4 regions of the Paenibacillus sp. YPG26 genome follow, and region 1 is predicted to be linked to each of the others. Evidence: predicted binding sites of a transcription regulator. Region 1 holds the regulator's gene; each other region holds the start of a gene.

What was found. The regulator LexA, encoded in region 1, represses DNA repair genes until DNA is damaged. The targets are predictions, from matches to a motif close to CGAACATATGTTCG.
Region 2: the regulator LexA is predicted to act here: its motif matches at 3,123-3,136, upstream of LDO05_RS00795 (SPL family radical SAM protein).
Region 3: the regulator LexA is predicted to act here: its motif matches at 6,130-6,143, upstream of LDO05_RS07635 (YhjD family protein).
Region 4: the regulator LexA is predicted to act here: its motif matches at 4,000-4,013, upstream of LDO05_RS12760 (YhjD family protein).

Annotation. Positions count from the first base shown of each region.
Region 1 covers NZ_CP084530.1:1,928,096-1,936,161, reverse strand. The annotation lists gene metH (methionine synthase) at 1-431, opposite strand, end outside; gene LDO05_RS09115 (1,2-dihydroxy-3-keto-5-methylthiopentene dioxygenase) at 625-1,167, shown strand; gene LDO05_RS09110 (FixH family protein) at 1,273-1,671, opposite strand; gene LDO05_RS09105 (HAD family hydrolase) at 1,668-2,474, opposite strand; gene LDO05_RS09100 (hypothetical protein) at 2,491-3,006, opposite strand; gene LDO05_RS09095 (aldo/keto reductase) at 3,037-4,029, opposite strand; gene LDO05_RS09090 (DUF896 domain-containing protein) at 4,121-4,294, opposite strand; gene LDO05_RS09085 (LysM peptidoglycan-binding domain-containing protein) at 4,420-4,785, opposite strand; gene lexA (transcriptional repressor LexA) at 4,971-5,597, shown strand; gene lepB (signal peptidase I) at 5,675-6,220, opposite strand; gene LDO05_RS09070 (hypothetical protein) at 6,325-6,489, opposite strand; gene LDO05_RS09065 (hypothetical protein) at 6,489-6,803, opposite strand; gene LDO05_RS09060 (nucleotidyltransferase family protein) at 6,945-7,523, shown strand; gene LDO05_RS18980 (DUF6199 family natural product biosynthesis protein) at 7,635-7,925, shown strand; gene glnA (type I glutamate--ammonia ligase) at 7,830-8,066, opposite strand, start outside.
Region 2 covers NZ_CP084530.1:152,050-160,115, forward strand. The annotation lists gene speE (polyamine aminopropyltransferase) at 63-890, shown strand; gene speB (agmatinase) at 903-1,772, shown strand; gene LDO05_RS00795 (SPL family radical SAM protein) at 1,860-3,002, opposite strand; gene LDO05_RS00800 (beta propeller repeat protein) at 3,419-4,627, shown strand; gene LDO05_RS00805 (YwiB family protein) at 4,871-5,323, shown strand; gene argS (arginine--tRNA ligase) at 5,295-6,974, shown strand; gene LDO05_RS00815 (hypothetical protein) at 7,236-7,373, shown strand; gene LDO05_RS00820 (S8 family peptidase) at 7,508-8,066, opposite strand, start outside.
Region 3 covers NZ_CP084530.1:1,645,046-1,653,111, reverse strand. The annotation lists gene LDO05_RS07655 (HEAT repeat domain-containing protein) at 1-1,067, opposite strand, end outside; gene LDO05_RS07650 (hypothetical protein) at 1,109-3,328, opposite strand; gene LDO05_RS07645 (hypothetical protein) at 3,835-4,074, opposite strand; gene LDO05_RS07640 (DNA polymerase IV) at 4,351-5,592, opposite strand; gene LDO05_RS07635 (YhjD family protein) at 5,613-5,990, opposite strand; gene map (type I methionyl aminopeptidase) at 6,202-6,948, opposite strand; gene LDO05_RS07625 (TetR/AcrR family transcriptional regulator) at 6,971-7,543, opposite strand; gene LDO05_RS07620 (stage VI sporulation protein F) at 7,731-8,018, opposite strand.
Region 4 covers NZ_CP084530.1:2,716,978-2,725,043, forward strand. The annotation lists gene LDO05_RS12730 (YqhG family protein) at 1-356, shown strand, start outside; gene LDO05_RS12735 (hypothetical protein) at 520-1,470, shown strand; gene LDO05_RS12740 (YqzE family protein) at 1,569-1,790, opposite strand; gene LDO05_RS12745 (N-acetylmuramoyl-L-alanine amidase family protein) at 1,968-2,663, shown strand; gene LDO05_RS12750 (divergent polysaccharide deacetylase family protein) at 2,650-3,543, opposite strand; tRNA gene LDO05_RS12755 (tRNA-Leu) at 3,786-3,869, opposite strand; gene LDO05_RS12760 (YhjD family protein) at 4,034-4,429, shown strand; gene LDO05_RS12765 (carboxymuconolactone decarboxylase family protein) at 4,523-4,855, opposite strand; gene LDO05_RS12770 (hypothetical protein) at 4,937-5,152, opposite strand; gene LDO05_RS12775 (hypothetical protein) at 5,330-5,665, opposite strand; gene LDO05_RS12780 (xanthine phosphoribosyltransferase) at 5,754-6,326, opposite strand; gene LDO05_RS12785 (DedA family protein) at 6,351-7,010, opposite strand; gene LDO05_RS12790 (YkvI family membrane protein) at 7,194-8,066, shown strand, end outside.

The DNA.
Region 1 (8,066 bases):
TAACTTTCAATTAGCTCGTCAAAAGTCACACCGCCGGTTACGGACAGTGTCTTGGTCGTTGGCCCCATAGCCCCCACCGCATAACGCGGGTGTTCAGGCGTAGAGTATTTATTAACCGCATCAACCGCTAGCTTGGCCGCTGCCAGGTTAATCTCGCGGGCTTTATCTTGGATATCATATTCGGCCAGAACAACAGAGGCTGCCCCGAAAGTATTAGTCTCAATTAAGTCGGCTCCCGCTTCAAGGTATTTCTCATGAATTCGGGAGATTACATCCGGACGGGTGAGAACCAGCATCTCGTTACAACCATCAAGCTCTTCTCCACCGAAATCTTCGGGTTTTAGCTCTTCTTGCTGAATCATGGTTCCCATGGCCCCGTCAAGAATCAATATTTTGTCTCTCATTCTGGATTGCAGACTTGGCTTAATCAAGATTTCATTCCCCCCTGTAAAACGCTAAAGTTAAGTTTAGCAGAATCAAACGCTTTAGGAAAGGCATTGGATTCATTTCCGTGTCTATGAAAACGCTTGTTTATCTAAGGACATCCTTCCAAATAAGGGGTCGACACGCCCTCTGTAATCGTTTATAATCCTAACTATATATCAATGAAAGGGGAGTAATCCCATGGCGGAAATAAGAATTAGAAAAACGAACGAAATTATTTCAGGCGAAGAGAATGTTCGCAATTTCCTAAATCAATTTGAAGTAATTTATGAACACTGGGATATCAGCAAGCTGCCAGCCCATTTGCAGGAGAATTTCACTCTTACTGATGAGCAGAAAGCGGAAGTGCTTGCTACATTCGATACGGAGATTCAAGACTTGGTTGCACGCCGCGGCTACCGCACTTGGGATGTTATCACGCTATCGGAAGCGACTCCCAATATTGAAGAACTGCTAGCTAAGTTCGAACAGATTCACACACATACCGAAGATGAGATTCGTGCCATCGTTGGTGGTGCGGGAACCTTCGTGATCAAAGGATCGGACGAAATAGGTTACTTTGATGTTAACCTGCTGCCAGGCGATCTGATCTCGGTTCCAGAGAACACGGTACACTTTTTCACCCTGACTGACAACCGCAAGGTTGTGGCCATTCGTCTGTTCGTAGAGGAGAATGGCTGGATCGCTCATCCCTATGAAGATCCTAACTTCCAGAAGGCTTAACTAACTGCGATTCGCTAATATTTAATAGTATGAATAAAAAGCTGCTTGCCTCATCCCAGGATGATAGCAAACAGCTTTTTTAACATGACATTCTATACTTCATATTTATTTAACAACAAATTCTGCCGAGGGCATCGAGTGCTGACTATCAGCAGTTACATGAGAGATTACATGATACTTACCTGCTTCAGTGAAGGACTTAAGCATAACATACTTGCCATCTCCCGCCGAAGGTACCGTAACTTTGCTGTGATTCTCAGATCCATCTTTCCATATTTCAAAAGTCACTTCTTGTGCATTATCCACATTCGACCCGTTCTGAGTCACTTTCGCTTCAAAAGAAACCTTCTCGTTCATCTTCGCACTTGAAGGGTTAACGGTAAGCTTCACTTCGAGCGGTTGCGGCATCTCGGCAGCCTCATGATGGGAGTCACTGCCACATCCAGAGAGTACTATTAGAACTAAGCTGATTAACGCCGTTATCCCAAAGCGTTGTAATCTCAACTAGCGCTACCTCCCAAACTGTCAATAATTCCGTGTAATTCATATAAATGCTTGATCTCATAATCAGGTATAATTTCGTCTGAGCGCGTCTTGCCATCGCGGTTCACCCATACCGAATGAATGCCCGCACTTAAAGCTCCCTTAATGTCCGTAGTCAGTTTGTCACCAACCATCAGGGCCTCGGAGGCTTTCACATCAAGCAGGGACAATGCGTGTTCAAAAATAGCGCGGTCCGGCTTTCCTTTACCAAAGGAACCCGAAATAATAATCTCATTGAAGTAAGGAGCCAGCTCGGGTACGCCATCCAGCTTCTCCTGTTGAAGTGCAGGGCAGCCATTCGTTAACAGCAGCAGCTTCACTTGGCCCTTAAGATCGTTCAGCACTTGGAAAGTCTCCTCATAGATATGAGGGCGAGCCCGGCGTTCAGCACCAAATTGCTCAGCCAGCTGGCCTGCAAGCTCCTCATTGTTAACTCCTAGGGCAAGCAGCCCCCGGTGCCAAGATTCTTTGCGGTAGACCGGAGCGATCTTCTCCATGGCTTGAAAGTCCGAATTCACACCAGAATTGAAGTTCCCCCAGAGTCCTTCGAATGGATTAATCCCGATCATCTGGGTGAACGGGAAAGTCTCGTAGGACTCATATAAAGCTCTCGCTTCCCTGCGAACAGCTTCCTCCAGCTGCGTGGCATCCAGTCCTGTGATCTCTGCTGCTGATTTGCATGTGAACTCAAAAGCTTCGGCTATACTTCGCTCATCCCATAATAGTGTATCATCCAGATCAAAACATACGGCCTTAATTGACATTGTGATTCCCCTTTTATTAGTGATTCTCTACTGTAATTTTGTTATTTCTCCCAAATTCTCTCAGACGCTCACCCATTACCTCGGTATTGAATCTGTTACGGGAGCGCATGAAGATCCACTTTTGACCGCTGCCTTTAGGTACAATCGTAACAGAACCCTGACTTAGAACAATCTTCTGGATACTATCTGCGGACAGCATGCGATCCCGGTTGAATTTGGAGGTATACAGAGCATTCTTGCCAATTCTCAGATACGGCTTCCTTATAAAGGTGATAACCCCCAGCATGATATACAGACCGATGGTAAGCCAATACAAGAAGGAATTAATTTCGCTGCCCCCTCCTATGAAGCCAAGTGAAGCATACATTACCCCGAACAGGATCAGAATTGAAGGTAGAATGAAATTTCGGCCTTTGAATGTTTCTCCTTCTCCACTCAGGCCCATCTTACCTGGTTGAATCCCCTGCTTCTTCTGCTGCATAAGCAGTCTTTGTTTGTTCTTCTCAACTTGTTTCTCAAATGAACGTGCCATACTACGACTTTCCTCCTCGGTTGTCTGCTGTTAAATCTGTCTCTTGAACTTTCGAATGAAGCGGCCAGGATACTCGTCTGGAAGACAGCTTACCTCATCAAGGTGACGTCGCTGCTCACCATCCAGCTCAAAATCCGCTGCACCTATATTCTCATCGAACTGCTCAAGCGTACTCGCTCCAAATATGGGTGAAGTGATTCCCTCATGACCCATTAGCCAATTAAGGGCAACCTGAGAAGGAGTGCGATTGACCTCCTCGGAGATCTTAACCACCTGCTCAAGGATGTCAAAATTCTTCTCCGTAGCCCTGTATTCCCACGAGCTCTCACCGCCATTGGCCGCACTGAGCCGCCCTTGATCTGGCTTTGGTCCCCGTGAATACCGGTTCGTGAGGAATCCACCGCCCAGAGGTGCCCATGGTATAATGCCCACATTCTCTTCCAGACAAAGAGACATCATTTCTCTGTCGGCCTCACGATTAAGCAGACTATATTGCTGCTGAAGTGACACATACCGGGCGCAGCCCCTCATCTCACTCACAGCCAGACTCTTCATCAACTGCCAGGATAAATAATTCGAACAGCCAATATATCGTACTTTACCTGATGTGACCAGATCATCAAGTGCTCGAAGCGTCTCCTCTACCGGGGTAGCTTGATCCCATACATGAATTTGGTACAGATCGATATAATCTGTTCCAAGCCTTCTCAGACTTGCCTCAATGCCGTCCATGATATGCTTGCGGGAGGCACCTTGGCCGTTCACATGCCCAGCGGTAGACATCCTCACCTTGCTGGCTAGAATAACTTCTGATCTGCGGTCACGAATACTATTACCTACAATTTCTTCTGATTGGCCGCCAGTATATACATCTGCGGTATCAATAAAGTTCCCTCCAAGATCAAGGAACCGGTGGATCATTGCCATAGAGTCCTTCTCACTGGTTGTCCCACCGAAGGTCATGGTGCCCAAACATAACTTCGACACTGCCAGACCACTTGTTCCTAGATAGGCGTACTTCATTACTTGCCCCCCTCTTGAAATCATGAAATCGTCCACCATGTAATAAGTTAGTTAAATGAAAGTATGTACTTCCGGCCAAAGGCCGGACTAATTATTTATCTACAATTTCTATTGAATCCAATTGTTGACGGAAGTTTCTGCGAATATTCTGCAGATAAATTTCCCGCAGCTCAGCTCTCTCAACCGTTTCTTCCTCAGTCAGTCCTGACTCTTTATGTTTACGCGCAAGCTCGTTGATGCGCTGTACCAAGCTATCAATATCCATGCGTGACTCCTCCTTCAGTTAAGGCATTAACTCTTACTTTGACATGAGAAAAAGAGCTTGTCAAGGCATGTCAAATCCTTGAAAAACTCTCTTGTCAGTTAATCTGATTGGATTATAGCAATTGATCAATTCACAGGGATTGCAAGTACATCCCCAGCTTGAATTTCACTGGTTGGCAGCTGGTTCACTTCTTTAATACTACTTATAACGTCCCGAATGTCTTGGTCGTCCGTCTTGTGGGCGGAGGCAATGCTCCATAAAGAATCGCCAGGCTGTACGATGACCTGAGGAAGCTCGGTTGAACCGGAATGGTTGCTTGAGGAAGCAAAGGCTGTAATCATCCCCGTACAGGTTACAGCGATGAGTAATACTAGGGCGGCAACCCGAACATATATGACTTTGGACATCAAGTGTTCCAAATTAAATTTATGTCTGCTGGGCTCGGCAGGAATTGATTCATGAATACTTTGGTATGTAGAATATCTTAACATGTTCTCTCACTCCAAACGTTTGTTCTTGTTTCTGAAATTAATATAACACGAACACTTGTTTCGTTCAATAGTTTTTTAGAACAATTGTTCGCTTTAATTTTAGAACCATTTAGAACTTACGTTTGTACGAACGGTAGTTCTATGTTATAATTTTTCCAAACGTTACTAAATGGGGTTGATATCATATGTCTAAAGTATCCAGTCGCCAACAGGCGATCCTTGAATTTATAAGAAATGAAGTCAGATTGAAAGGTTACCCTCCCTCCGTAAGAGAGATTGGAGAAGCAGTTGGACTAGCTTCCAGCTCCACGGTTCATGGTCATCTGGACAGGCTGGAGAAGAAAGGTTTCATTAGAAGAGACCCTACCAAGCCGCGGGCAATTGAACTGCTGGGTCAAGAGGATGCAGACAATTATAATCTCTTCGCACATACGGTTGCGCGCGTGCCTGTTATCGGTAAAGTAACAGCGGGCGTACCCATTACAGCCACAGAGAATATTGAAGACTATTTCCCTCTCCCTAACCATTTCGTGAGTGATAAAGAAGTATTTATGCTCTCTGTCATGGGCGACAGCATGATCGAGGCAGGTATCCATAATGGTGACTTTGTTATCGTTCGTCAGCAACAGACCGCCGAGAATGGCGATATTGTTGTGGCTATGACGGAAGATGACGAGGCAACAGTGAAGACCTTCTACAAAGAGAAAGACCATATTCGCCTTCAACCCGAGAACCCTACGTACGAACCTCTTCGCCTCAAGCATGTTACCATTCTGGGCAAAGTCGTCGGGCTGTTTCGCGACATTCATTAACCTTCCTGATTCTTCCCTTCATACAACCACAAAGAAGAGGATGCCGCTCGGGCATCCTCTTTTCACTATTTATAATACTATTTGAATTGTTCAATACCCATGACGTGATCAAATGGAATTGGGCCTAGTTCTCTACTATCCCTACTAATATTCCTGTTATCCCCTAAGACAAAAATATGGTTATCCGGAATAATCCATTTCCTGTCTTCGGAAGGATTCATTTTCTCTTTGATATAAGGCTCAACCAAAGCATCGCCGTTTCGATACACCTGTTGATTCTTAATTTCAATCACATCCCCAGGCTTGCCGATCACCCGCTTAATGAAGAAGATATGATCATTTGTGGTACCATTTATCAGCTGGATCAAAGGGTGCTCCACAATATTGTCCATGAATGAACGCTCACGGTTCACCCTGCTGTCAATCACAACAATATCTTCATAAGCTGGCATGTGTGAGAAGGTTCGGGCAAGCTTGGAGGTGTATGCTCTTTGCTCATCCTGCAGTGTCGGCTCCATCGATTGACCGTCAACCTTATAGGGCTGGAAGACAAAGATACCAATAAAAAGACTTAGAACAAATGCAATGGCGATAGCGGGAATATAACCAATAATAATTTTCAACAGCTTCACGGTAGTTAGCAACCTCCCTTTAACTTGTTAAGGGAAGTATATCATCTCCTATTTTACTAATACAAATTTCCCCTATTCATCCTTCTATTGCCTAGTTATTTCTCATTATGATTGCGGTAAATCAGCTGCTTAGCAAAATGATTCTTCCTTATCTCCGCCTGGATCTCGCGAGACAAGCTTCTGTAGCGCTCGATGGATACGGTGATCCGCCGCGAGGCTTGGTGCAGGTCCTCCTCCTTGCTTCGTTGCTGCTGCAGCATTAGTTCGATCCATCTGTACCACCACATGCGGTATCACTCCCCTCATTCTTTTCTACCTTCTTAATACTCTTGAACACATCCAGTACCGGTTCCCACAATTCTTCTCGTTCCTTGTCCAGAATCGCTTGCAGCCGATCCCGATCCTCTTCAGCTTTATCCAGCAGTCTCCTTGGCACCAAATCTCCCTTAATTATCATTCTAACAAGGACAATCAATACCATAAGCAGGATAAAGGTAAGAAGAACCGCGAGACCATACTTCTCAGCAAGCGGCAGCAGCTTCTCAATGGTTGATAGCTCACCGGATTCCATCATCCTTCCTCCTGTCCGATAGAGTATATTACAATGTATGCTATTACTAGATTAGGAGAGATAGTCAATTCTCTATTTACTTAAAAATTATTGAGGACTATAATTATTAGAACGTATGTTCTTAACGTGAATAAGGGGGTACCTATGCTGTTTTGTACTGAAGAGGACATTATCTGTCTAATTGAACATGATGAATGGATGTTAAGCCTGCTAAAGGCTGCTGCCAGATTAGAGCTGCCGGATTGGTGGATCTGTGCGGGCGCCATCCGCTCGAAGCTCTGGGATGTTGTGCATGGTTATTCCAGTCCTACCCCTCTCGCTGACATTGATGTAATCTTCTTTGATCCAAATAATCCGAATGAGGCATATGAGAAGGAGTTGGAACAGAGGCTGCTATCCATTCAACCAGGCCTCCCTTGGTCTATCAAGAATCAAGCGCGCATGCATATACCTAACAACCTTCCACCCTACAAATCAAGTGAAGATGCCATATCTAAATTCCCAGAGACAGCCACTTCTATTGGGATTTCCTTAAGCTCTAGCGGAGCTGTTATACTGACTGCCCCTTGGGGAATTCAAGACCTTATTGATCTTCAAGTACAACCAACTCCTTTCTTCAAGGCCACTCCTGAAAGGTTGCGAGTATACGAACAACGGATGGACCAAAAGCAATGGGATCGTATTTGGCCGCGCCTCTCAATCTACCGAGCAGACGAACAGTAGTTAACGTTCTGTTAGATGCCCATCTGGAATAATTCACTAGCTTTGACGTTATATTTAATAAGTGGATGATCAAATGGTGCTCCTATTAGGCCCACAACCTTATCTCTTGGCGTGGTTCAGTTATTTAAGCCATACTGGGGATGGTATATTAATGAAGGATGGAAGGTTGAAGGAGATTCTGAGCGATGCGAGGCATACTTGGTTATGGTCCAGTTAGGCGGGATCGTGGGAATTGTATTATGTCTGGTTGGAATTTCCACTAAAAAAGAACCCCTGCCGCTTAAAGCGCCAGGGGTTCTCTCAATCTTAGTACAAAGTAATATATTGGTCACGTTCCCATTGGTGAACTTGAGTGCGGAACATATCCCACTCAATTTCTTTGAGTTCATAGAAGTGGGATAGTGCATGATCGCCAAGGGCTTCGGTAATCACTTCACTGCGAATCAGCTCACCTAGTGCTTCCTTCAGATCAGATGGAAGGCTAGGAATGCCCTCTTCAACGCGCTCTTCCTCTGACATTACATAGATGTTACGGTCAACTGG
Region 2 (8,066 bases), 1.8 Mb from region 1:
GTTTTGGTTAGGGGCTTTATATGGCGGCTAAACACTATTCTGACGGAAAGAAGGTATATACGATGGAATTGTGGTTTACTGAGAAACAGACTCCGGCGTTCGGCATTACAGCGAAGATCCGGGAAACGTTGGTTACGGAGAAGACAGATTTTCAAGATTTGGCGATGATTGACACTGAGGAATTTGGACGTATGCTCGTCCTGGACGGCATGGTCATGACTACGATCAAAGATGAATTCGTCTATCATGAAATGGTCGCGCATCCGGCGCTGTTCACCCATCCTAATCCAAAGCACGTGCTCGTTGTGGGCGGTGGAGATGGCGGGGTTATCCGTGAAGTTCTCAAGCACCCTGGTGTAGAGAAAGCGGTACTCGTTGAGATCGACGGCAAGGTTATCGAATACTCGAAGCAATACCTGCCTGAAATTGCCGGTGAGCTGGACAACCCTCGTGTAGAGGTTCTGGTGAATGACGGATATATGCATATTATCGAAAATAAAAATAAATACGATGTCATCATGGTGGATTCCACGGAACCTGTGGGCCCTGCGGCTCCGCTGTTCGAGCGTGGCTTCTACCAAGGCATCCATGAAGCTCTGAAGGAAGATGGTATCTTCGTCGCTCAGACGGACAACCCTTGGTTCAAGGCTGACCTGATCCAGAAGGTCAACAAAGACGTGAAGGAGATCTTCCCGATCGTTCGTGTATACGGTGCGAACATCCCTACTTACCCAAGTGGTCTGTGGACGTTCACGCTTGGAAGCAAAACCCATGATCCGCTGCAAGTGGACGAGACTCAAATTCCTGAGATCGATACGAAATATTACACACCGCGCCTGCACAAGGCCGCGTTCGTGCTTCCTAAATTCGTTGAAGATCTGGTGAAATAGGAGGCTGTTCATATGAAATTGGATCAAGCCTATTCCGGCAATGTCTTCATCTGCAGCTCCGACAATTATGAAGAGTCCAAAGCGGTCATCTACGGGATGCCGATGGACTTCACGGTCAGCTACCGTCCGGGCTCCCGGTTCGGCCCAGCCCGTATCCGCCAGGCTTCCGTAGGACTTGAAGAATACAGCCCATACCTGGATAAAAGCATTGTCGATATGACCTATTTCGACGCAGGCGATCTGCTGCTGCCATTCGGCAACGCAGCCCGCAGCCTTGAGGTCATCGGGGAATATGTGCGCGGCCTGCTGGCTGACGGCAAATTCCCGATCGGTCTCGGCGGCGAGCATCTCGTCTCCTGGCCGATCTTCCAGGAAGTGTACGCCAAGTATCCGGATCTGGCCCTCATTCATATCGACGCGCATGCAGACCTGCGCGAGAACTATGAAGGCGAGCCGCTGTCCCACTCCACCCCTGTGCGTAAGGCAGCTGAACTTATGGGCGGGAAGAATATCTACCAATTCGGAATCCGTTCCGGCTCCAAGGAAGAGTTTCTGTATGGACGCGAGAACATCAACTTCTATCCGTTTGAAGTTGCGGCTCCGCTCAAGCAGGCTCTGCCGAAGATTGGCCGTCGTCCTGTCTATGTAACCATTGATATCGACGTGCTTGATCCTTCTGCAGCACCGGGTACAGGTACCGCAGAAGCAGGCGGAATCACATCCAAAGAGCTTCTCGAAGCCGTGCATTTGATCGCCGGCTCCGATGTGAACGTAGTGGGCTGTGACCTGGTAGAGGTGGCGCCGATCTACGATCCAACAGAACAGACTCAGATTGTTGCCGCCAAGCTGATCCGTGAAATGCTGCTTGGATTTGTGAAATAATTTGGGTTAATCTAGATGAATAAGATAAGCACCCCATTCCGAGCCAGAAATATGACTTGGAATGGGGTGCTTTTGCATAACAGGAATCTAGAACGGGAAGGACAGCTGCTCTGCCTCCAACTGAATCTCATCCTTCGTGACAGCAGCAGCGGGAGCCGGGAATCTGCCTGCCTTCACGGCTGGGGGCACAGGCGCGGGATTCTTCGGCTTCTCCGGAAGAAGCTTGCCGTCCTCTCCCGCTCCAACCACTCCCGCCTCAACCTCAACCTCAACCTCAACCTCAACCTCAACCTCAACCTCAATCCCAACCTCAATCCCAACCCCAACCCCAACCCCAACCGCTCCAGTTCCTCCAGGGAGCCCGGATAACCTATGCTTACGGAGTAAGCGGCTGGACATTTCTGTGAACCTGTCGATATATCGACGATCGGCATAATGTCCCTGCCCGTACAAATCTACGTAAGCAGGGACGAGCTCCGGATAATGGGTACGAAGTGTACTCATATACCAGGCCTTAACATCCCTGGATAGGCGCAAAAGGGATACCATGGCGAATGCGGCACCGCGTTCCTTGGCAGCCGAGAGCAGGGCATCCATACTATCCTCGGAATCGGATAGCAGCGGTAGCACAGGCGCCGCGAAGATTCCTGTGTGAATGCCGCTCTCGGCCAGCTTGTGCACGGTCTCCAGCCTCATCTGGGGATGCGGGGAGGCGGGCTCCAGGCGGCGGATAAGCTCCGCATCCAGTGAATTGAGACTGATGTTCATGGATAGATCGCTCATTTGGGTCAGGATATCCAGATCCCTCACCACAAGCGGCGATCGGGTAGTAATGCTGGTTCTGATCCGGTACTTGGCCAGCAGCTTGAGACAATCACGGGTCAGCTGGGCCTTTGCCTCAATCGGCTGGTAAGGATCTGTAGCTGTTCCAATCGTAACCTGACCAATATGTCTTCGCATCGCTTCGATATCGTACCCGAACTTTCCCGCCATCCGGGATAGTTGGCCCTCCAGTGCTTCAGGTGCATTCTGCTTCAGAACAATATGATGCTGGAACTCATCTTCAGCGCCCCGCCCGATGAAGGACTGAAAGGCCCGGGCATAACAGAAGCTGCACCCATGGGCGCAGCCCCGGTAGGGATTGATGGACCAGTCGAAGGGCATCCGCTCTTCTTTTACCCGGTTAAGTGTCTGCTTGGTATTCACATGCTCGTAGGTAGTCTCAGGCACGATACGGATCTCCTCCTTCGGGGTGAGGTATTATATATTAATTGACCTTGTTAACAAGGCACGGCATATGATTCAAATTAGGATATTACATACAGTGCGTCAGCAGTACATCCATTATACCAAACATCTGTTCGCATTTAAAATGTTTTTTCGCCCATATCGACTGTCCGGCTCACCAGGTGTCAAGAACTGCTGTATAGATCAGCAATCCGGCTCAACAGAGGCTTCTTATCTAAGCCATCCTTACTTAAGCCCTCCTTATCAGATCCCTGCTTAACAGAATTGCTATGCGGGTTCCAGCTATTATTGATTCTCCCAATGAATGGGTAAAATTATATATGGTGCTTATAAGACAACGTTACTGATATTTGTACGATCTTCTTTATAGATTAGATACGAGAGGGAGGTAGCATCTAATGACAATACGACATTTCAAATCTGCTGTGCTTACAGCAGCGGCCCTTGTCCTATCCATCGGGATTGGCAGTAGTACGGCTGTAATCGAGAAATCCGAGGCAGCCGCTGCATCCGCACCCTGCCAGAGCGGAGATCATGGACTGCTTAAGAGTCTCCAGAAGAAGCACGCGGCAGAAGACCAGGACCCGCTTCATATTACAGATATTGCTTTTCTGAATGATACAACGGGGCGGGCTGCGGGAAATGGCTTTCTCATCGGTACGTCTAACGGAGGTTGCAACTGGCAGGAGATCTATACAGGACAGTGGCAGTTCGAGCAAATGGTATTCCCGGACAACGTGAACGGTTGGGCCTTGGCCCGTATATCTCCCGGAGGTCCGGTCAAGCTAATCGCAACGAAGGACGGAGGCTCGCGCTGGAGCATAATCGGCACCTCAGGCCAGCAATTCAAGAAGATTGATGTGCTGGGGACGAATCACATTGTGGGATATACCTCGAACGGAGCCTATAAATCCCTGAATGGAGGCACAACCTGGACACAGATCAAGACACCGGTAAATACCCGGGCAGCTGTCTTCACGGATCAGACAGCCCGTACGGGATGGTCGCTGACGGTTCATCCAGGTATCGGTTATAAGCTCCACAAGACAACCAGTGGCGGTGCCAGCTGGAGCACGAGGCTGACCATTCCATTCGGGACTCCTTATGGAGGTGAGCTGTACAGCCAAGGAAGCCAAGTGTGGGCTCTTGTATACGGGGGGACCGGCATGTCCCAGGTATCTTACGCTTTGTACGGCAGTCATGACAGCGGCGCTCACTGGAACCGTGTCATCGCACAGAGTACGGCAGGCGGGGGACCCGCCCCCGGCAGGGGGCCTGCACTTGCTAACAAAGGGCCGGCCAGCCCTGGTGGGCATCCGGGAAATATGAAGCTGATCGGGAATAGTACGGCTTACCTTGCGGGAGGTTCTCCGGCTGGAGGCAAGGTGGGGGTTGGGCGTTCTTTTGACGGCGGCCGTTCGTGGAGCAATGTTCCCGCTGTACTGGGCGGGTATGATGCCCGGATCTCCTTCCCTTCACAGAAGACAGGATGGCTCGCGGTTACAAGTGCGACACAGACAGCGGTCTATGTCACCCATGATGGCGGAGTCTCGTGGAATAAGAGATTCTCACTGCCTGACGCTGTCTCAGCCATGTCTCAGAAGTAACGGAACCGATCTTATTCTCATTAAAAATGGACGACGAGGACCCTCCTTCTGACAAGGAGGGTTCTTCTATACGGCTAACACCTGCAGAATGGGCAAAATCCCCTTCTCCCATTGAACTGTTCGTGCGAACTGGATATAGTATATGGAATGAAGATGGCAGAGGTTAAAGGGAAGGTGTGAAGTACTCGTTTCTTTAGCTCATGCCATATAGTACAATAGATAGAACAGATTGGAGTAGTGACCATGCCGGACTACACACCCGCATCCATTACATTGACAAGCCTGCAGGATGGGGCCGAGACGGTTCAGAGCTACCAGGGCCAGGTGTTCAACTCAGGCAGTGGAATCTTCCTCAAGTATGAGGAACAAGGTCAAGGGCCTACAGGCGAAGAGGTTACCCGGGTCACCGTCTTAATCACCCCAGGCGAGCTGAAGCTCATCCGGCACGGATCAGTCGAATCGTCACAGTCCTTTCAGGAGGGACGAAGGCTTCCGGGTTATTACCGGGCGGCTTACACGTCTTTTAACTTGTCCACACAGACCCATAGTCTAACCTTGAATCTGGATGGATTATCGGGGACCGCCAGGTGGAAATATGATCTGTACGTCTATGATGAATTAGCTGGACAGTTCGACATCAGTTTACATATACAGGAGGAAGTTGGACATGACACACAATCCATTAGAGGAAATTAACCAGAAGGTAATTGAAGCCATCACGGCGGCAATCCTGGCTGCGGGACTCGTAACCAAGGAAGAGCTCCCTGCGATCAAGCTCGAAGTACCTAAGGAGAAGACCCATGGCGATCTGGCCACTAATGCGGCGATGCAGCTGACCAAGATTGCGAAGAAGAATCCCCGTCAGATTGCCGAGGCCATTCTTGAGCATTTGGACTATAGCAGCGCTTCTATTGAAAAAGCCGAGATCGCCGGTCCGGGGTTCATTAACTTCACCTTGACCAAGAGTTATCTCTATCCCGTTCTTGAGCAGGTTTATGCGCAAGGGGAAGACTATGGCCGGATTAATCTTGGCCAAGGCCAGAAGATTCAAGTTGAATTCGTCAGTGCGAATCCGACAGGCAGCCTGCATTTGGGGCACGCGCGCGGCGCGGCCGTAGGAGATGCCCTATGCAACCTGCTCGAACATGCCGGATATGACGTAACCCGCGAATATTATATCAATGATGCCGGTAATCAGGTTGCTAACCTGGCGAAGTCCATTGAAGCCCGCTATCTGCAGGAGCTTGGCCAGTCTGCCGAGATGCCGGAGGATGGTTATCACGGTGAAGATATCAAAGGCTTTGCCAAAGAATTAGTGGCCGATCAAGGGGATTCTCTTCTGTCCCGGACACCTGGTGAACGCGCAGCATTCCTGCGCAAGTACGGCTTGGACAAAGAGCTGGACAAGATCAAGCGCGACTTGAGCCGTTTCCGGGTTCATTTTGACAGCTGGTTCAGCGAGACCTCCCTGTATGAGAACGGGCAGGTGGAAGCTTCGCTTCAGGAGCTTAAGGACAAAGGCCAGACCTTTGAGCTTGACGGAGCTACCTGGCTTAGAACGACCGATTACGGCGACGATAAAGACCGCGTACTCGTGAAGAATGACGGCACGTATACGTACCTCACGCCGGACATTTCTTATCACCGCAACAAGTTCAACCGCGGCTATGACCGTATGATCAATATTTTTGGAGCTGACCACCACGGGTACATCCCACGTCTCAAAGCCGCTATGGCAGGCCTGGGCAAAGACCCGGACAAGCTGACGGTTCTGATTGCCCAAATGGTCAGCCTGTTCCAGGACGGGGAGAAAGTAAAAATGTCCAAGCGGACAGGTAAAGCAGTTACCATGGTCGACCTGATGGACGAGGTAGGCGTAGACGCGATCCGTTACTTCTTCACGATGCGCAGCATGGACTCGCATCTGGACTTTGATATGGATCTCGCGGTATCGACCTCCAACGAGAACCCGGTCTACTATGTGCAGTACGCACATGCGCGGATCTGCAGTGTCTTCCGTCAAGCTGAAGAGCAGGGAATTGCTATTCCAGCTCCGGCTGATGTAGACCTGACGAAGCTGACCGCCGAGCATGAATATGCGCTGCTCCGCAAGATCGGCGAGCTGCCTGAAGAGATTGAGACAGCGGCTGTTAACTTTGCGCCGCACCGTCTTGTGCGCTATGTGTATGAACTTGCCTCCTTGTTCCACAGCTATTACAGAGCCGAGCGCGTCATCACCGAAGACGCGCAGCAGACCGCGGCGCGCCTCGTGCTGCTCGGCGCTACCCGCCGTGTAATCGCGCGCGTACTCGCGCTCATCGGCGTAGAAGCCCCAGACCGCATGTAGCCGACACACCATCGGCTCATGCGGCCAATGCCCGCCCAGCCGGCAATCCGCCGGCCAGTGCGGCAAGCCAAGCCGCCGCGGCTTCGCCCGCCAGGCTGCCCCTGCGGCTGCGGCAGCATTTGCCGCCGCAGCAACAGCAAGGCCCCGCCCCGGAATCCCCGGGCGGGGCCTTATTTGCGCCGCAAGCCGCCGTCCTGCTTCCGGCACCTTTGCCCTCGCGCCCGGCTGACCGCCGCCGCCCTCGGCTGACCGCCGCCGCCCTTGGCTGACCGCCGCCGCTCTCGGCTGACCGCCGCCGCCCGGCTGACCGCCGCCGCCCGGCTGACCGCCGCCGCCCGGCTGACCGCCGCCGCCCGGCTGACCGCCGCCGCCCGGCTGACCGCCGCCGCTCTCGGCTGACCGCCGCCGCCCGGCTGACCGCCGCCGCCTGGCTGACCGCCGCCGCTCTCAGCTGACCGCCGCCGCCCTCGGCTGACCACCGCCGCCCGGCTGACCGCCGTTGCCCTCGGCTGACCGCCGCCGCCCAGCGGGGCTCAAGGAGCCCCCCGCTTGATCAGCCGCATCGCGTTCACCTCTACGGGCGCCAGCCCGCCGCGGGAATGCTTCCGGGCCGTGAGCACCGGCCGGGCGCTCTTGCGCAGCAGCAGCTTGATCTCTGCCGGTGCAAGACCCGGCCGGAGAGCAAGCAGCAGCGCAATGGAGCCGCTGACATGCGACGTGGCCATCGAGGTGCCGTTCATTTCCTTATGTCTGCCTCCGAGCCAGGAGGAGTAGATCTTTTCGCCCGGAGCGTAGATATCAACATGCGGGCCGCTGTTGCTGAAGCGGGCGATCCTGCGGCTCCGGTCGGTGGCTCCGACCGAGATCGTCTGCGGATAACGGGCTGGATAATCCACGCTGCGGCTTTTATTGTCGTTACCGGCAGACGCGACAACGACCACTCCGGCCTGGAGTGCTTTATTGACTACATTGAACAGGGATTTGTTCTTGGATTTCATGCCAAAGCTCATATTAATAATATCCACCTGATTTCGGACACACCAATCAATACCCAGGATAATATCCGAGACATAGGCCGCTCCATTATGATCG
Region 3 (8,066 bases), 280 kb from region 1:
TCAGTTCCTTCATTCATAACTTTCTCAATGTGATATAGAGCTGTCTCCCGCTCTACACCTGAACCACGAAGCGCTGTCTCGCACAAGATCTCAAAGCCTGTCTCACCAAGCTTAGCTAGGCTTTCGGCGCTGTTGTTACGTACCCACCAGTTCTCATCTCTCATCGCATTTCTGAGAAGAGGAATGCTTCCCGCTGCATGAAGCGAACCTAGTGACTTGGCGATGGCTGCACGGATCTCCCAGTTGTTATCCGACATAAGCTGCTTGATTGTCTCATCCTTGAGAACCGGATTAGAACTGAGGTAGAGCTTAACGGCTTCAGCCCGTACATCCTTCTCTTCTGCTCCAACTAGTCGGTCGAGAGCCGGAATAACTTCAGGCACTGCTTGTCCCCACATAGCTACTAAGGCAACTTTCACGAAATCCGTATTTCCATCCTCAAGCAGCTTGAGAAGCAGCTTGCTGGAATCAAGATCTGTCTCCAGCAGCACATCCGCCACCAGATTGTGAATGGGCTTGCCGTGTCTGAGCATGAGTTCAAGCATTTCCTTCAGCTGATCTTCCTGCTTCGCACTCTTGGCGATCGCCCGTCCAAGAATAATGGTAAGCGGACTGTAGCTTTGCTTTCTCAGCATTTGAAGCAGGCGGGGAACCGCTTCTGCGGCCCGCATGTTACCCAGTCGGTAAGCTGCTTCTACCCGGCGCCCGTAGAACAGGCTGTCCAGCTGCTCAAGCTCATCTTTTACAAAGCCCGATTTCTCGCACAGTTCAACGATTCTGTTACGAAGTTCTCCCTTGAACTGTTCAATCCATTCTGCGAACTTGTCCTGAATCACTCTTCTCTCCAAGGCCGTGAGCTTGCCCGGCGGCACTGGAAGATCGCTGTCTTCATGTAAATGGGATTGGATAAACCTGAAATAATCCTGATGCTTAAGCTGGTACTCTTCCGTTTTCTTAAGCGTCGCCAGATGTTTGAGCTTCATATAGAATAGGATTGCAATTCCGAGTCCAATCAATCCGAGGCACGCATAGACGAAATAGATAGCCACGGTGACATGTTGAAACATAATGCAATGAGACCTCCTCTGTGAGTTCGTATTTACTGTACTTACTGCTTATTCATTTTTGAGTAGACATCCTTCATGTTGTAATAACCTGATTTGAGGTGTTCTGTATACTCCACAGTCTCCCACGGATTCCACTTGTAGATTGGCTGATCTTTAAGGTCAAGCTTACTCTCATTTCCACCCGGCCAGGACACCTGCTTGGTTCCGCGATCCACAATCCATGGCACCAATGTAATCCCCGCTGTTTTTAAAGTTGAGAACGTGCGTCCCTTCTTGAGTGGACCATAATCAATGACCTGCTGAGAACTAGGATCCGCAAATCCAAGAAGCATCCAAGGTATACGAAGCTCTACCTGCTTACCGCTGTACTGCCATGAAGTCAGTGAGTCAAACTCCGCACTGCTTCGATTCGAAGTGCCCCTCTTCAAGATCCCAACCGTCTCATCCTGGAAAGGATGGGCTGAACGCGTATCCGGTGGAGTCATGGTCAAGCTGACCGCCAGCTTCCATGGTTGGAAGTTAACTTTATCTGCCGCTTTCTGCTCTGGAAGCATCCAATACCCGCGTTCCCCATACAATCTTTGATGGAAATTATACGATGGAGCAACCTTGACTTGAGTCTCCTTATCGTTACCGATGACCACGAGATTCTCAAGACCATCGCTGAGTGTTTTGTTTGGCAGCTCATTCTTCGGCTGATCACCGCCTGGCTGCGTATCGGTACCCAGATACATTAGAGACTTCTTAGGGTCGAAATCTTTCTCAAGGTCAAGCCCGACATAGACATAAGCCTCATCATGAGTAACCCTCATTTTGCTAATGCCTGGTGCAGTTTTGTCCCACACGGTCACCTGGTCCTTCGGCAGTGTGTTCCAATCATCCAGCTTGCCATCAATGATGATCTTGTCTGACTTGCCTGGTCCCATAGCCACGATACCGAACTGTTTCTCGTTGGTTAGAACGTTAAGCCAATAAGAACGTCGATCGGCCGGTATTTCAAAACGCATGGTATTCCATGTCTTCTTGAACCACTCATCCTGCCACATGAACAGAATCGCTCCTGAATATCCTTCATCGTAGATATCCTGAGTGAGTGAGGCGTTAATCTCGCCCTGCTCCTTATCATTGTGGCCTCCTTGGTTGCGTCCTCCCGGACCCAAGTGGGATACACCCAGAGATGAAGGAACACCGTACTCTGTAACCATGATCGGCATATCCTTGTAATAGGCCTTAAGCTTCCGTAAATAAGCTTTGTAAGTGTTATAGCCACCCTTGCCGTCAGAAATGGTCTGCAGCGACTTATCCAGGTGGAATAAATCAGGATAATAAGGATACACGTGGTATGCCGCAAAATAACCAGCTTCCCATTTCACTGGCTTCACATGTGTAGCATCCACACTAACTAGATCCTCTTGGAATAAAGGCTCTCCTGGATGCTCAAGCACATCTGTGGTTACCCAGTTGGTAAAAGTTACAGGATGCTCCCAGCCGTAAGTCTGCTCTTTGGCTGCTGCGCGATCCAGCATACTCGCCAGGAAGCTTTCGAACGGACTGGCATTATCTGTCGCACTGAAATGTTTGCCCTTATAAGGGGCCTGTCCAGCATGAACCTTGTTCGTGTTCTCCACCATTTCGGGATCCCACTCGGTTCCAATATGCCAGGCCATCAGGTAAGCGCCTGCGTTGGTTGTGTACTTGCCCCCTGCAAAGCCGGGATTGACAGGTATGTCCAAATCCCCGTACACCGCACTAACTACCTTATCAATATCCTGCTCGAAGGCTTTGGGAATTCCTCCGCCGTAAGCATCTTTTGATTCAATCAATTGTTCTTCCTGCGAGTAGACTCCCTGAATGAAATACAGAGGATTCTCTCCCTTATCCCGGTTGAACTTGACTAATGACGTATAAAATACAGGATTATGAATCGTATATACCCGAATTACATTCGCACCCATATCATGGATCTGCTGGAACCATCTTAGATAGTCCTCTTCTGTTGCCGGGAACTCGCCGGGAAAATGGCCCGGTACCGTTGCTCCTAGATTGACACCTTTAACAAAGATCTCTTTCCAATTTCCTTGTCCATCGTATCTCAGGAACTTATCTCCCGAGGTTTGGAACTTCATTTTCGTTCCGTCCGAGGTAGCGTAGCTTGTGTGGGACGGAGGAAGATACAAGAATACCAGGGAGGTTACCCCTCCGATTAAAATGATTCCAATCGTAATCCATAAAATTATTCGTTTGCGCGCTAGTTTTGACATCGCTATAAAATCCCTTCACCTCGCTATTTTTTTGTATGCAGGCGATTTCCATAGTAAGGCTCTCACACCTCCACTCCCTTTGTCACTCCTTAATGATTAACCAAGAGAACTCATAAAGTAACTAGGCGGATGGGAGCATTTTTTTTCGGGACTTTCATGAAAGTTCCACGACATTGCATAACATTTCTTACAAAAAACTACTAATCCCGGACAAACACAAAAACTCCTAAATTACTGTGATTATTTTAGTTGCGAGATTCCAGAAGTTCCCTTATCAATTCAAGCCTAGTCACACCTCATAGGGATTTGCCCTGACCGCTCCAATGGCTCAGACTCATTATATGTAGTATTAAACGCTAGCGATATATCGAAGTTGTGGTTATTATCCCACCCTTTTCCAATTCGGTAACAGAATTGATACCAAAGTCTTAGCAGGAAACGCTTGAAAATCGCTCTATATCAACGTTTTTCAATTATTACCATTTTACAAAAAGGGTTAGGTAGACCTATATAGGGTCTTTTGATAATTTACCAACTACTCCCTTCCTTGTACCCCGGGAAAAAGTCCCAATTAAACCTCCTTTTTTCCTAGGATTACTCTCCCGCTTTTCCTTATTTTTGTAAAAAGCTGATTTCCCCCCACAAAGTCTCTCAAGGACCTCTCTCCTGATTTCTACCTCATTCGATATGCTGCTTCCTGATTCGACAATGTCCGTACAGCCACTTTCCCGCCCTGGACTTTTCATTTAACCTTGGAAACCGGGTCAAGAATGTCTTTACGACTAACTTTCACGCATCTTTTTTGTTGTTTTTGTGACAAAATCGATAATTTCCGATTCTTTTCATCCGAATAATCCGCCGAGTTTAACTGATTACTCTGACCCAGACCTTCGGTAACTCTCCACCCTATACTCAAAGAGCCTAATACTAGTATTCTCAAGCCATCATGCTGCACTATTCTAACCTGAAACAGGGGTGTCTCTACGGATAACCGTAAGGACACCCCTGTATTGGATGAACTGTCATTTGTAATGACCACCGATTTTTCGTGACCTTTCCAGCGCTTGACCGGATGACGTCAAGGAGGCGGCTCTTACAATAGCCGCGCTGCCATACCTGTCTTTAATGAAGTCAGTGGCCTTGTTCAGAGCCTGGGATTTCGCCAGATCATCAAACAGGGTCAGCTGATATTCCTCATCCGTGACCAGCTGGCTGAGCGTTACCCCGATCTGGCGCACTGGCATACGATCCCAATGCCGGTAGAATAAAGCTTTGGCTGCACGGAATACGGTGTTCGTATCGTTCGTTGGGTCCGGGATCTTCATCTGGCGTGAGAAGCCCGTCCCTGTCTCGTAGGGACTGCACATGCAGCCTACGGATACTACCTGGCCCATGTACCCCTTTCGGCGGCAGTCTCTGCAGACCTCTTCTGCAATTTCCAGGAGGACAGTATTAATCTGCTCCTCATCCGTATAGTCTTGGGGAAGGGTCATCATATGTCCGACAGACTTGGGTGGTGTATTGAATGTGGCCGGCGTCACGGGAGAATCGTCAATGCCGTTGGCCGTTCTCCACATTACCTCGGCCTGAATATCGCTTTGCTTGCCAAACCGCGCACCGAACTTCTCCTTAAGCCGGGGCAGCGGCGTTCTGGCGACATCGCCAATGGTAAGCATCCCCAAGCTTAGAAAGTGGTTCCGCATTCGGGAACCTACCCCGAACATTTTGTCCACCGGCTGCTTCCATAGAGTTTCGGCCAGCTCTGATTTGTTCAGAATATAGATGCCTTTCGCATTCTTCTTCGCCCAGATATCCGTAGCCGCCTTGGCCAGCATCTTATTAGAGCTGATTCCGAAGCGTACCCGGACTCCGGTCTCTTCAAGCACCTTCTGCTGAATTGACCAGGCCATTGTATAGGGGTCCCCAAAAATCCGGAGGCTCCCCGTTACATCCAGAAATTGCTCGTCAATGGAGAAGATCTCAACCAGATCGGTATACTGCTCATAAATTTTTGTGATTCTAAGGGAAATATCAATATACCGCTGCATTCTCGGCTTCACCACAACCACCTCAGGGCATTTCCTAAGCGCTTCCCCAAGCCGCTCCGCCGTAGTTATTCCGTAACTCTTCGCGAGGGGACAAGCCGCCAGAATAATCCCCGATCTGCGGGCCGGGTCTCCCGCAACGACGAGAGGACGATCTTTATATGCGGGATTCTCCGCCTTCTCCACACTGGCATAGAACGATTGACAGTCTCCAAGCATAATGACCCGATCTGCTGCTCTCACTTAAGTACCACCTCTTCCAGATAGAGGGTTATGCGTCTATCAATCTCTGCCCGGGCGAAGCCCCAGAGCATGGAGAATTCATATTGGTAGCCCCGGCACAAGTAACGCGCCTCAAGCCCCGCCTTGGTGCGATGCTGCTCATACACCTTAATTCCATGCTGGCGCATCTGCTGCCGGATCCGACTCAGCTCCTGGGTAATTCGGGACTGCAATTCACGCAGTACAGCCATATAGAGCTCAGGCAGCTTGAAGGGAGCCGAACGCGATGAGATCAGCTGCGCATCCCTTTCCATTAAATCCAGAATGAGCGGCAGTAAAAGAAACTCCTTAACCCATCCTGCCTCTTCCTCAGTCCGATAAGGCGCCTGTTTCATGTAAGATTCCCTCTTGGCGCTGAGGCCTGATTTCTGTTAGCATGTTCAAGCTCATTAAGGATAATCCTATTTCTGAACCAGAGTACTCTCATTATATTCACCCACTATCAGAACGTTTGTTCTTATTATATTCATAATACGAACAAATATTCGCTTTGACAACAGGTTATTACTGGGGAATCCGCCTTGAATAGGCTTTAATGGCTGGTATTTATTGTTCTGTCAGAATAATTGGCCCGCCTTCAGTAACCGCAATCGTATGCTCATACTGGGCGGACAGCTTCCCATCGGCCGTCCGGGCTGTCCAACCGTCTTCGTCGATTGTAATCCGGTACGTTCCTTCATTGATCATCGGTTCCACGGTGAAGACCATGCCTTCTTTGAGAAGGACTCCCTTCCCAGCTGTCCCCACGTGCTCGTAGTTAGGCTCTTCATGCAGAGAGCGCCCAATGCCGTGGCCGAGCAGATCACGTACAACCGAGAAACCGTTATTCTCCGCATGCTTCTGAATAGCCGACACCACATCTCCCAGTCGGTTGCCCGGAACAGCCTGCTCAATGCCCAGATACAGGCATTCCCGTGTAACCCGCATCAGCTTCTGGGCAAGCTCACTGACTTGACCAACCTCATAACACCATGCTGAGTCACCGAACCAGCCGTCACACTCCACCACAATGTCAATTTTGGCGATATCCCCTTCCTTCAGCGGCGTCCTACCCGGAAATCCATGGGCAACCACGTCATTGATGGAAGCACAGGTCTCTGCTGGGAATCCGTTATACCCTTTGGTGAACTGCTTACCTCCCAGCTTGGTAATATGCTTAGCCACAAAATCGTTGATCTCCATTGTCGTAATTCCGGGTGCAATGAGCTTTGCGAGTTCCCGGTGGCAATCGGCCACAATCTCACTAGCCCTCCTCATAGCCTCAATCTCATGTCTTGTTTTTAGAGTAATCACAGTTATATCGCTCCTCTCATCTCTAAAATCCGCCAAGCAGCAGCTTCACAATTTCATCTTCATTCATTTCCGCAGAACGGCGATATACCGATAGACCTGCGCAGCCTACCAGACCGCCAATGATCAGAAAGGCTGACTCTTCCAGACGCGAATCTCTGCGTAGTGTCCCGAGCACTTCAGCCAAAGGAATAATAACACTCTGTCTGAACCGTTCTGCAAATACCTTCGCCTCCTGCTCCGGAAGCTCCCGGAAATGCTCGCATGCAAGCTTATACAGAACGAACAGGGACGGATCTTTCCTCCACCTTCGCAGCAGAGTCATGCCATAATCTTGGACGGAACTGCCCTTGATCAGATAGTTCAGACCTATCTCTTCCGCCTCACCTAGAGCCATGGTAAGAAGATCAGATAATAAATCATACTTGTTCTTATAATAGTGGTACACCGTGCCATAACCGAGATCCGCTGCTGCGGCCACATCACGCATATCCATATTAATCCCTTTGATTACATAAGCCTCGGCAGCAGCCCTCATAATTTGCCCCATCCGGCGGGTGCGTATAGCTTCATTCTGTTCTTTGGTGCGAGGGGTCAATAGATCCTCCTCTCCTTTCTTTTTTTGACCTACTGACATGTCAATATAAAATTATACCTTATTAGCTTAAAAAGCAATCAGCAAGCAGCCCAAAGACGTTATAGCCGTGTCCTTGGAGATCGGCCTATAACAAAATAAGCTGATACCGGCACAACCGGATATCAGCTTGAAGGATGAGTCTGCGGATTCACCTGAACATGCCCCACAGCTTGATGAGATGGAAGGTATTCTTCGGGTCAATTTTCTGTGTAATAACGAACTGAACCATCTGTTGCTCTTGAACTGAAGACAATCTCTCATTCATGATCCCCGCAGCGGATCTCACCAGCCTGTGTACTTTAGCCGGGTCCTGCAGGTCCCCCTTCGTCAGGTTCTCCGTCAGCTGCTTCACACGATCCTTGACCGCCTTGTTCTTCATCTTGAGCTTAACCCGTTCAACGAGCTGCGGGCTGATTCCAAACTGCTGATAATTCAAAGCTGCTTCTCACCTCCCGTACGTCACTGTTCTAATATATGACGGCAG
Region 4 (8,066 bases), 790 kb from region 1:
CTCTTGTGCCAAGATTACCTGAGAATGTCCACATTGAACCCTCCTCCATGACTCCCGCAGAAGCCAGAGATGCCCTGGAAGCCTCACTACAGAGCAAGCTAAGTGAACTCGATTCAAGCTGGGCAGTTGAAGCAGCTGAACGGCTTCAAGAGGAGCTTGAGCTAATCGATGCTTATTATGAAGATCTCCTGCTCGAGGAGGACGAGGAGAAAAGGAACTCAGCGAGAGAGCAGTATGAAGCAAGACGGGAGGAGATTCGCTGGCAGTATGAACCGCGTATCCTGGTAACTGCCATTAATTGCGGCATATTTCATCTGCGGCAGGAGCATGCCGGACGAAATGAGCATTATCGATAAAACATCGCAAAAATAGAAAGCCGGCGACAAGCTTGTCCCGACAGGTTGCAACAGTCTTCTGCCGGCTGTTTCACTACAATAGGTACACTGACTTCCAACCACAAGGAACGCTAGTACTCGCTAGTACTTAGTACTAAACCAAATTAGGCAGGTGTTCTAATCCATGAAGAGTTGTCTGAACAAGCTCTTTCGTACCAGTTTATGTATGACCCTGCTCTTCGGGGGGACCTTAAGCATAGCCAGCCCCTTTTCTAATGCAGCCCCTTCTCTTCAATCTGGTCAAGCAATAGAGAAGCTTGAAGCTCCTGCTGAATTGAATCAATTTATACAAGATATTCTGGGTGCATTGTCGGAACAGAGCCCTTTTCAGAGCTGGAAAAAAGCTGATTTCACCGCCGAGCCGCTCGGGCCGGGTACCCATGCCTGGCTCATTACACTCAGAAGCACCTCCTCTCCCTCAGGAGGTTACCTGATTATCGGAGCCAAGCCGGATGGTGGTTACGCATTAATCGAATATGGGCTGGGAGACGAGTCTCCATTCGCCGCCAAGTCGCTCGAGCATGCGCTCACTCTGTTCAGGGGCCTTGGGGAAGATTCTGACCTTCGGATCGAGAAGCTGTATGCGGGACCTGCCCTGGCCGAATGGAGAATTTGTGCCAAAAGCTCGCCTGAGCAGGGCAGATATTTCGACGCGGTTAGCGGAGAACTTCTGCCCGGGACAGATACTGCCTGGAAGAAGCAGCCGGCCCTTATGACGGCATCTGATTCTAGGCTGATCCACAGCGGCAGCATGGTCACCGTTCCAATGAAATCGGTAGTCACCGCACCCGCATACGATACTTATGAGAACATTGCGTGGATGAATCAGAAGGCGCTGCAGGTGAATACAAGCTCTTTTATCAAGCATCTCAAGCACAAGAAAAAGCTGATCTACGCCTCCAGAGGGTCAGACCGTTCTTATTCCACTTCTCTTTCTATCAACGGATTTCAGCACTGGGACGGGCCCACAACCGATAGCCTTTATGTAATCTCCACTCACAGTGATTCGGTCCGATGGATCTCCCTGATATCTTTAGAGAGCATGGGAGAGTTCTATAATGCAGAGGGTCCTTGATTATCCTGCCACAGCACAGAAGCTGCAAGCCACGGCCAGACGCCAAACAAAGCTGATCCCTCTGACGGTATCAGCTTCGTTTGGTTTTGATAAGAGAATTAAAATTCGTGTGAAGAGTTTTTCCGCCGGCGTTCCTTCCGGAGCGGATCCGGCCTGCTCCCCCACCACATCTCAATGGCAAGAGGAATCATGCCGAACCATTTACGAGTCCAGGGCTCACGTTGATTCCGCTGCTCTTGTCTGCGAACTTCCTTAGGTGTCTCAACAAAATGGACAACCTTCTCGGTAATTATCTTCACAAGTTCATCGCCACTAGCCATAATGACGATCCCTCCTTCTAGACACAGGACAGAATTCCCTGCTGCAATCTTTTAGTTATATTGTGCTCTTCACTCCACATTCTTATTCACCAGCTATCCGATTCGCAGGGTCATACATCATTTCCTGCTCTTTAGGCCAAGATAGAGGTAAAAGAAACCAAGATAAAGGTGAGCAACATGCGGCGATTAATTTCAATTCTGATAGGCTTGCAGCTAATTACGGTCTGGATATCTCCACAACGGATACACGCCAATCCCCAGGATATGGAGAGGCTCTCCCGGCATGCTTTCCCCGAACCTGTTATTCTGATTGATGCAGGCCATGGCGGAGTGGACGGGGGAACCTCATTCAGAGAAATCCTGGAGAAGGACATCAACCTGGACATCTCGCGCAAATTGTATCTCCTGCTGAAGAGCAAAGGCTATGCAGCTGCCTTGAACCGCTCCGCAGACTACGCGCTCAGTGATGACAACCAGTGGCTGAACAGCCGCTCCAGACACAGGCGCGATCTTGCCCAGAGAAAAGGGCTCAGTGACGAGCTGAGTACCTCTATCGTGGTAAGTATTCATTTGAATTGGGCCCATAGCCGGACCCAGCGAGGGCCCCTGGTTCTGCACCAAAATGAAGGCAGGAGCGCAGTCCTAGCCTGGAGTATCCAGAATGAGCTGAACACGGTGTTCGGTACCCGTTCATCCCCTGCGCTCGGCAGACCCTTTTACCTGCTGAATCATATTCAATCCCCAGCCGTGATCGTCGAGACCGGATTCCTAAGCAATGCTGAGGACCGGGCTATGCTGACCAGACCCACAGAGCAGATGGAAGTAGCTAAAGCGATCGTAGCCGGGATTATGGCGTATTTCACGGAACTATAAAATCCGGCTTAGACCGCTCCCGGGCCAAATCACTGACACCTACGAACTCCGCCTCCTGCTTCAGCATGTGAATCGAATGCCGAAGTACGGAGGCAGTTCTCTTCCCTCCCGAGCCCACATGGCCAATGGTGACACAGCTCTCATGATTCTTCAGCCACTTGGATACCTTCCCGATCTGCCTGGAAATATGATCATCAGTTGCGACATCATCCAGAAAGATATGGTTATACACCTGTGGAAGCCCCTTTTGCTCACACAGCTTGCCGACGACAGACTGATGATTGGTCTTGCTGTCCACGAAGAACAATCCCCGCTCTTTACAGATATCCAATACGATGGACATGATGCGTTCGTCCGCCGTCACTTTGGATCCCATATGGTTATTGATCCCTACAGCATAAGGCACATTATCAATCGCCGCCTCCACACGCTTCCGTACCTCTTCATTAGGCAGCTTAGCCAGAACAGCCCCGGGTCCGAGCCATTCCGGCTTCCCCTGCTTCGGTTCCATGGGTAAATGAACGAGCACATCGTAACCCCGCTCATGAGCCCGCTTCGCATCCTGCTGCGTGGTCTGAAGAAAAGGCATGACCGCTACCGTCAATTTAACGGGCATGGACAAGATTTCATCAGTCCCCTCCATCTTGTTGCCCAGATCATCGATAATGACAGCAAGCTTCTTCTTAGGCTGAACCTTCGGGTTCTGGGCCTCTCCTACTGGGTCAGACATAACAACGGATTCTTCTGGTATCGTATAACCTGTATCCGTCAGCGCATATGCCGATGCAGGATTACCCAGCAGGTACCCACCCAATGTTAGAACCATTGCCACTCTGCGGCTTATACCCTTTGAAACGCCCTTTGTCTTGAGTCTATTCATAACCTGCTCCTCCTGCCTGGCACATTTGGTCCCTTCATTGTGTGAGCTTAAGAGTTCAAATATGTATGGCAAAACAGGAGCTTTCAGGAATAGGTTGATAGCTGGACAAAATAAACCCGTAATGAGGTTCGTAGAACTGCGCGTTGCTGCTTAACGATCAATTCCCGGTTCATGATAATCTACATATTAAAAGAACAGGCCCTACAATTAGTAATTGTAGGGCCTGTTCTTATTAACATTAATGCGGTCGAGAGGACTCGAACCTCCACGGGGGTTAGCCCACACGGACCTGAACCGTGCGCGTCTGCCAATTCCGCCACGACCGCTCATTGTCTCTTGCAGAAGATGTTCTCTGCGGCGACAAGATATATCTTATCATGGAAGTCTAACCAAGTCAACAACCTTTTTATATTTTTTCTTCCCCATTGATATTCATCAAATAATCTGGTTAAAATAAGAACATAAGTTCGCATCAAGGGTGGTGATATCTATGGCTGTTCCAAATATAAATACAGATGAGCTCAGCTTGATCAAGAGCTGGTTGATGCTCACATTTATACGCAAAGTCTTCGAGCGCGATTCCCGGATACTTATAGACAGCGGCGTTCTTAAGAGCCCTCAGGTATATGTGGATATGATTCGCAGCGGTTCGGACAGGGTCGCGGTGGTGATGACCGGAATCCAGAATGAACTCACGAAACGCAAGATCAGAATCTACGAGGTTAAGCAGGCAAGTCAAGGAATTGAAGCCAGGTATGTATGCCGCAGCTACCACGGCGAGATGAACATCCCCTGGTCTGCGTTAAGAAGTGAGATGCCCAGCCGGATGAGAGCCTATTTAGGCGTTGAGCAAGGCATGCAGAACGGGCATCTGAGCCCTATCTAGCCGCTTCCTGCTCACACACATGACAAATACCCTCTGCACACGCAGTGTCAAAGGGTATCTCTGTCATCATGCAGCTGATGGCGCACTGCCTTGTCACTGGGTCAACGCCTGCTCTACTCTTGTAGCACCTTGGGACAGAATATGGCCTGAGCTGACGGCTGCCGCGGCGGCTGCCGTTTCACGAATTTCAGCATCCGTGGCCCCCTTGGATCTGGCCTCTTCCGTATGGTAGAACGTACACACCTCATTATTGGCGAACAGGCTGATTCCGAGGGCAATTAACTGCTTGGTCTTGGCATCCAATTCTCCTGCGGCCAGTGACTTGCCAGTGAAGTCATGATAGGCTTCAGCCACGCCAGGCATATACTCACCAAAAGCATGAATTCCATCTTTATATGCTCTTACTTTATCACTCTTCTGAGACATGGTCAGCACCTCTTCCTTGTATAGATCAGCCCAATGCAGCCGTTCTCTATTACAATGTCCGGGGGGTGGCCAATATATGCTCTATACTTCAAAAGAAATACGCGGTTCTTTGGCCGGTTGGAACGTATAATTCCTATCCAGCTTGACAATATTACGGTTCGGACGCCGGATCATGACCTGTGTATCACTCCAGGCCACGACAATCCCCCTGACATCATTCTCGGGAATCGCATCCCGAATGACCCGGACCTTCTCTCCGGATAGGCGGAATGCATCCAATGCTTCATCACTAATCATGTTCTTGTCATTCCCTCCTTATAGACAGACTTGATCATCGCATAAATATACCAGCATCGCGGCAAATCATCAAATCCAGACACAAAAACAGGCCATCTACCGGTTCACCGGCAAACGACCTGTCTGAACACGGGTATTATTCGCTCACCGTGTATATCAAAAGGTATTGCTCCCTATTTATCTTTGTGCGTGTTCTTTGCTATCGTTCTTCTCGAACCAGAAGTCAAGCACTTTAGCCGACATCACACGTTCTTCAATATATGCTACCTGCTGAGGACTGAATTCTTCTCTCCATGGAAATGAGAGATCCTCACACATTCCCGCAATGGTCAGCAGCTGTGACCAGGCTACATACCGTTTGTACCAAAAGAACTGCGGGTGTTCAAGCATATAGGGATAAAGGTCATCAAACTCTGTATGTTTGCAATCAAGAGCTCGCTCAAAGGTAACCTTGGCTTCACTTAGCTTCGTAACAAAATATTCTGCATTTACTACCGGTTGTTGTTCCCCCATGTAGTTGCCTCCTCTCCCTACTTATCTCTTATTATAACTGAAAAGAAAGGCTCTGCAAAGCATTGTTATGAAATTGATTCCATTTTGCCTAGTCTTCAAAAGTGACCTTTCCATCAGTCAAGGATACAATCCGCACCAGCGATTCAAGGCGAATTCCCTGCTCGCGGATGGCTTTGCCCCCAGCCTGAAAGCTCTTCTCGACCACGATGCCGACGCCAACCAGCTCCGCACCCGAGCGCTGAATAATCTTAACCAGACCACGGGCCGCATCGCCATTGGCGATAATATCATCGATGAACAGAATCCGGTCATTCTCCGAAATATACTGCTTGGACAGAAGAATATCCGTCACAATTCCTTTGGTGAATGACGGAACACGTTCACAGAGCGCGTCCGGGTCAGCCAGCAGCGTCTTCTTCCGGCGTGCGAATACCAGGGGGACTCCCAGCTCATAAGCGGTAGCAAAAGCCGCCGGAATCCCGGATGATTCAACAGTAACAACACGGGTAACCCCGTCTTCACGGAATCTCGCGGCAAATTCCTTGCCCATTTGCATCGTCAGCTCCGGATCCACTTGATGATTAAGAAGCGCGTCGAGCTTAAGCACCTGGTCCGAGATGACAACGCCTTCCTCCAGGATTCTTTGTTTTAGTGATTCCATGGCTTTCTCCTCCTAAAAAATAATCTAATCTGTATTCTCTGACTGACTGGATGGGGCAGCCTGTCCCCTCTCAGACTTGCTCAATCTCTTTGCCCTGAGACTTCGTATGAACAGATAGATAATAACTCCGATCAAACAAAGTACGATAACCAGCAGAGCCATGCGCCACATATGATGATGAACATAATAAGCCATTTTTCTCCAATGATGCCCTACTGTAGCTCCAAGCAGCATAAACGTTGTACACCATATGGCGGCACCGATACTTGCATAAATCAAGTACAAATAAAGCGGAAGACGGTATACCCCCGATAAATATGAGGTTAGCTGACGCAGACCCGGAACGAAATAACCGAACAGGACACTCCAGTTCCCGTAGCGGGCGAACCATTTCTCGGTTGTCGCCAGTCTGCTTGGAGTGATGAAGATCCATTTCCCGAATTTGTGAAGCAGAGGTGTGCCCACTACTCTTCCGAGCGTGTAGCTAAGAATCATCCCCGTCATACTGCCGAGAAAAGTCATAAGCAGTGCGATCCAGAACACAAAGTGCCCTTCTGCGGTCAGTCCTCCAAATGTCACAACCAACGTTTCATCGGGTATAGGAATGCCCATAAAGCCCAACGCGAGTAGTCCGAACATAGCCAAATAACCATATTGAGCGATATAAGACATAATTACACTCAAGATATATCTCACCTTTCTAAAGATACAGCGCAAGCTCTGCTTAAGAATGGACATGTTGCAGTCATGTCCCGCCTCCGTACCACATACCTTGTACTATATATAGCACAGATCCGGGAGGTTCGGAAGTCATGTACTTCCAAAGTTACCCGCTGGGAGCTCCGCGAAACGGTAAGGAGGAAAAAGATGAAAAATGCCGTCAAGGTCTTGCAGATCGGCTTCACCTATATCGGCACGATCGTTGGAGCCGGATTTGCAACAGGTCAGGAGATTATTAAATTCTTCACCCAATATGGCAAATGGGGCGCACTTACCATTCTGCTGGCCACCATCCTTTTCATTTGGCTGGGTACCAAAATGATGCTTCTCGCCCACGATATCGGCGCTTCCTCCTATGAGGATCTGAACCGCCGCCTGTTCGGTCATCGGGCCGGGGGCTTAATCAGTATATTCACGCTAGTGGTACTCATGGGTGTGAACAGTGTCATGCTTGCTGGCGCAGGCTCGGTCTTCATGGAACACCTGGGGCTTCATTATCAGACCGGGCTATGGATTACAATGATTGGTGCCTACCTGCTGCTGCACCGCGGTATCCAGGCCATTCTGCAGCTGAATTCGATCGTCGTCCCCCTCATGCTTATCCTGTCAGTAGTTATTATTAGCAACACCGCAGGCATGCCTGAAGCCTCCCGCTTCCTGACATATACAACCGACAAAAGCTTAAGTGCGGCCTGGGCTTCCCCGCTGATGTACACAGCCTTCAATCTTGGCATGGCTCAGGCGGTTCTCGTTCCGATCGGGAGTCATACCCGGAATAGGAAGGTGCTTATCTGGGGCGGCATTCTGGGCGGGATGGGAGTGGGCTTCCTGCTTCTGGCAGGACATTTCGCTCTATCCGCCCACATGCCTGGCATTACACAATACGAGATTCCAATGGGGCATATCGCCAATCATCTAGGCACGATTGTAAGAATTGTCTACGTGATCTTAATATTCCTGGAAATCTTCAGCACTTTCGTGGCCGACATCTACGGAGTGGCCTTACAGATCAAGCAGCGG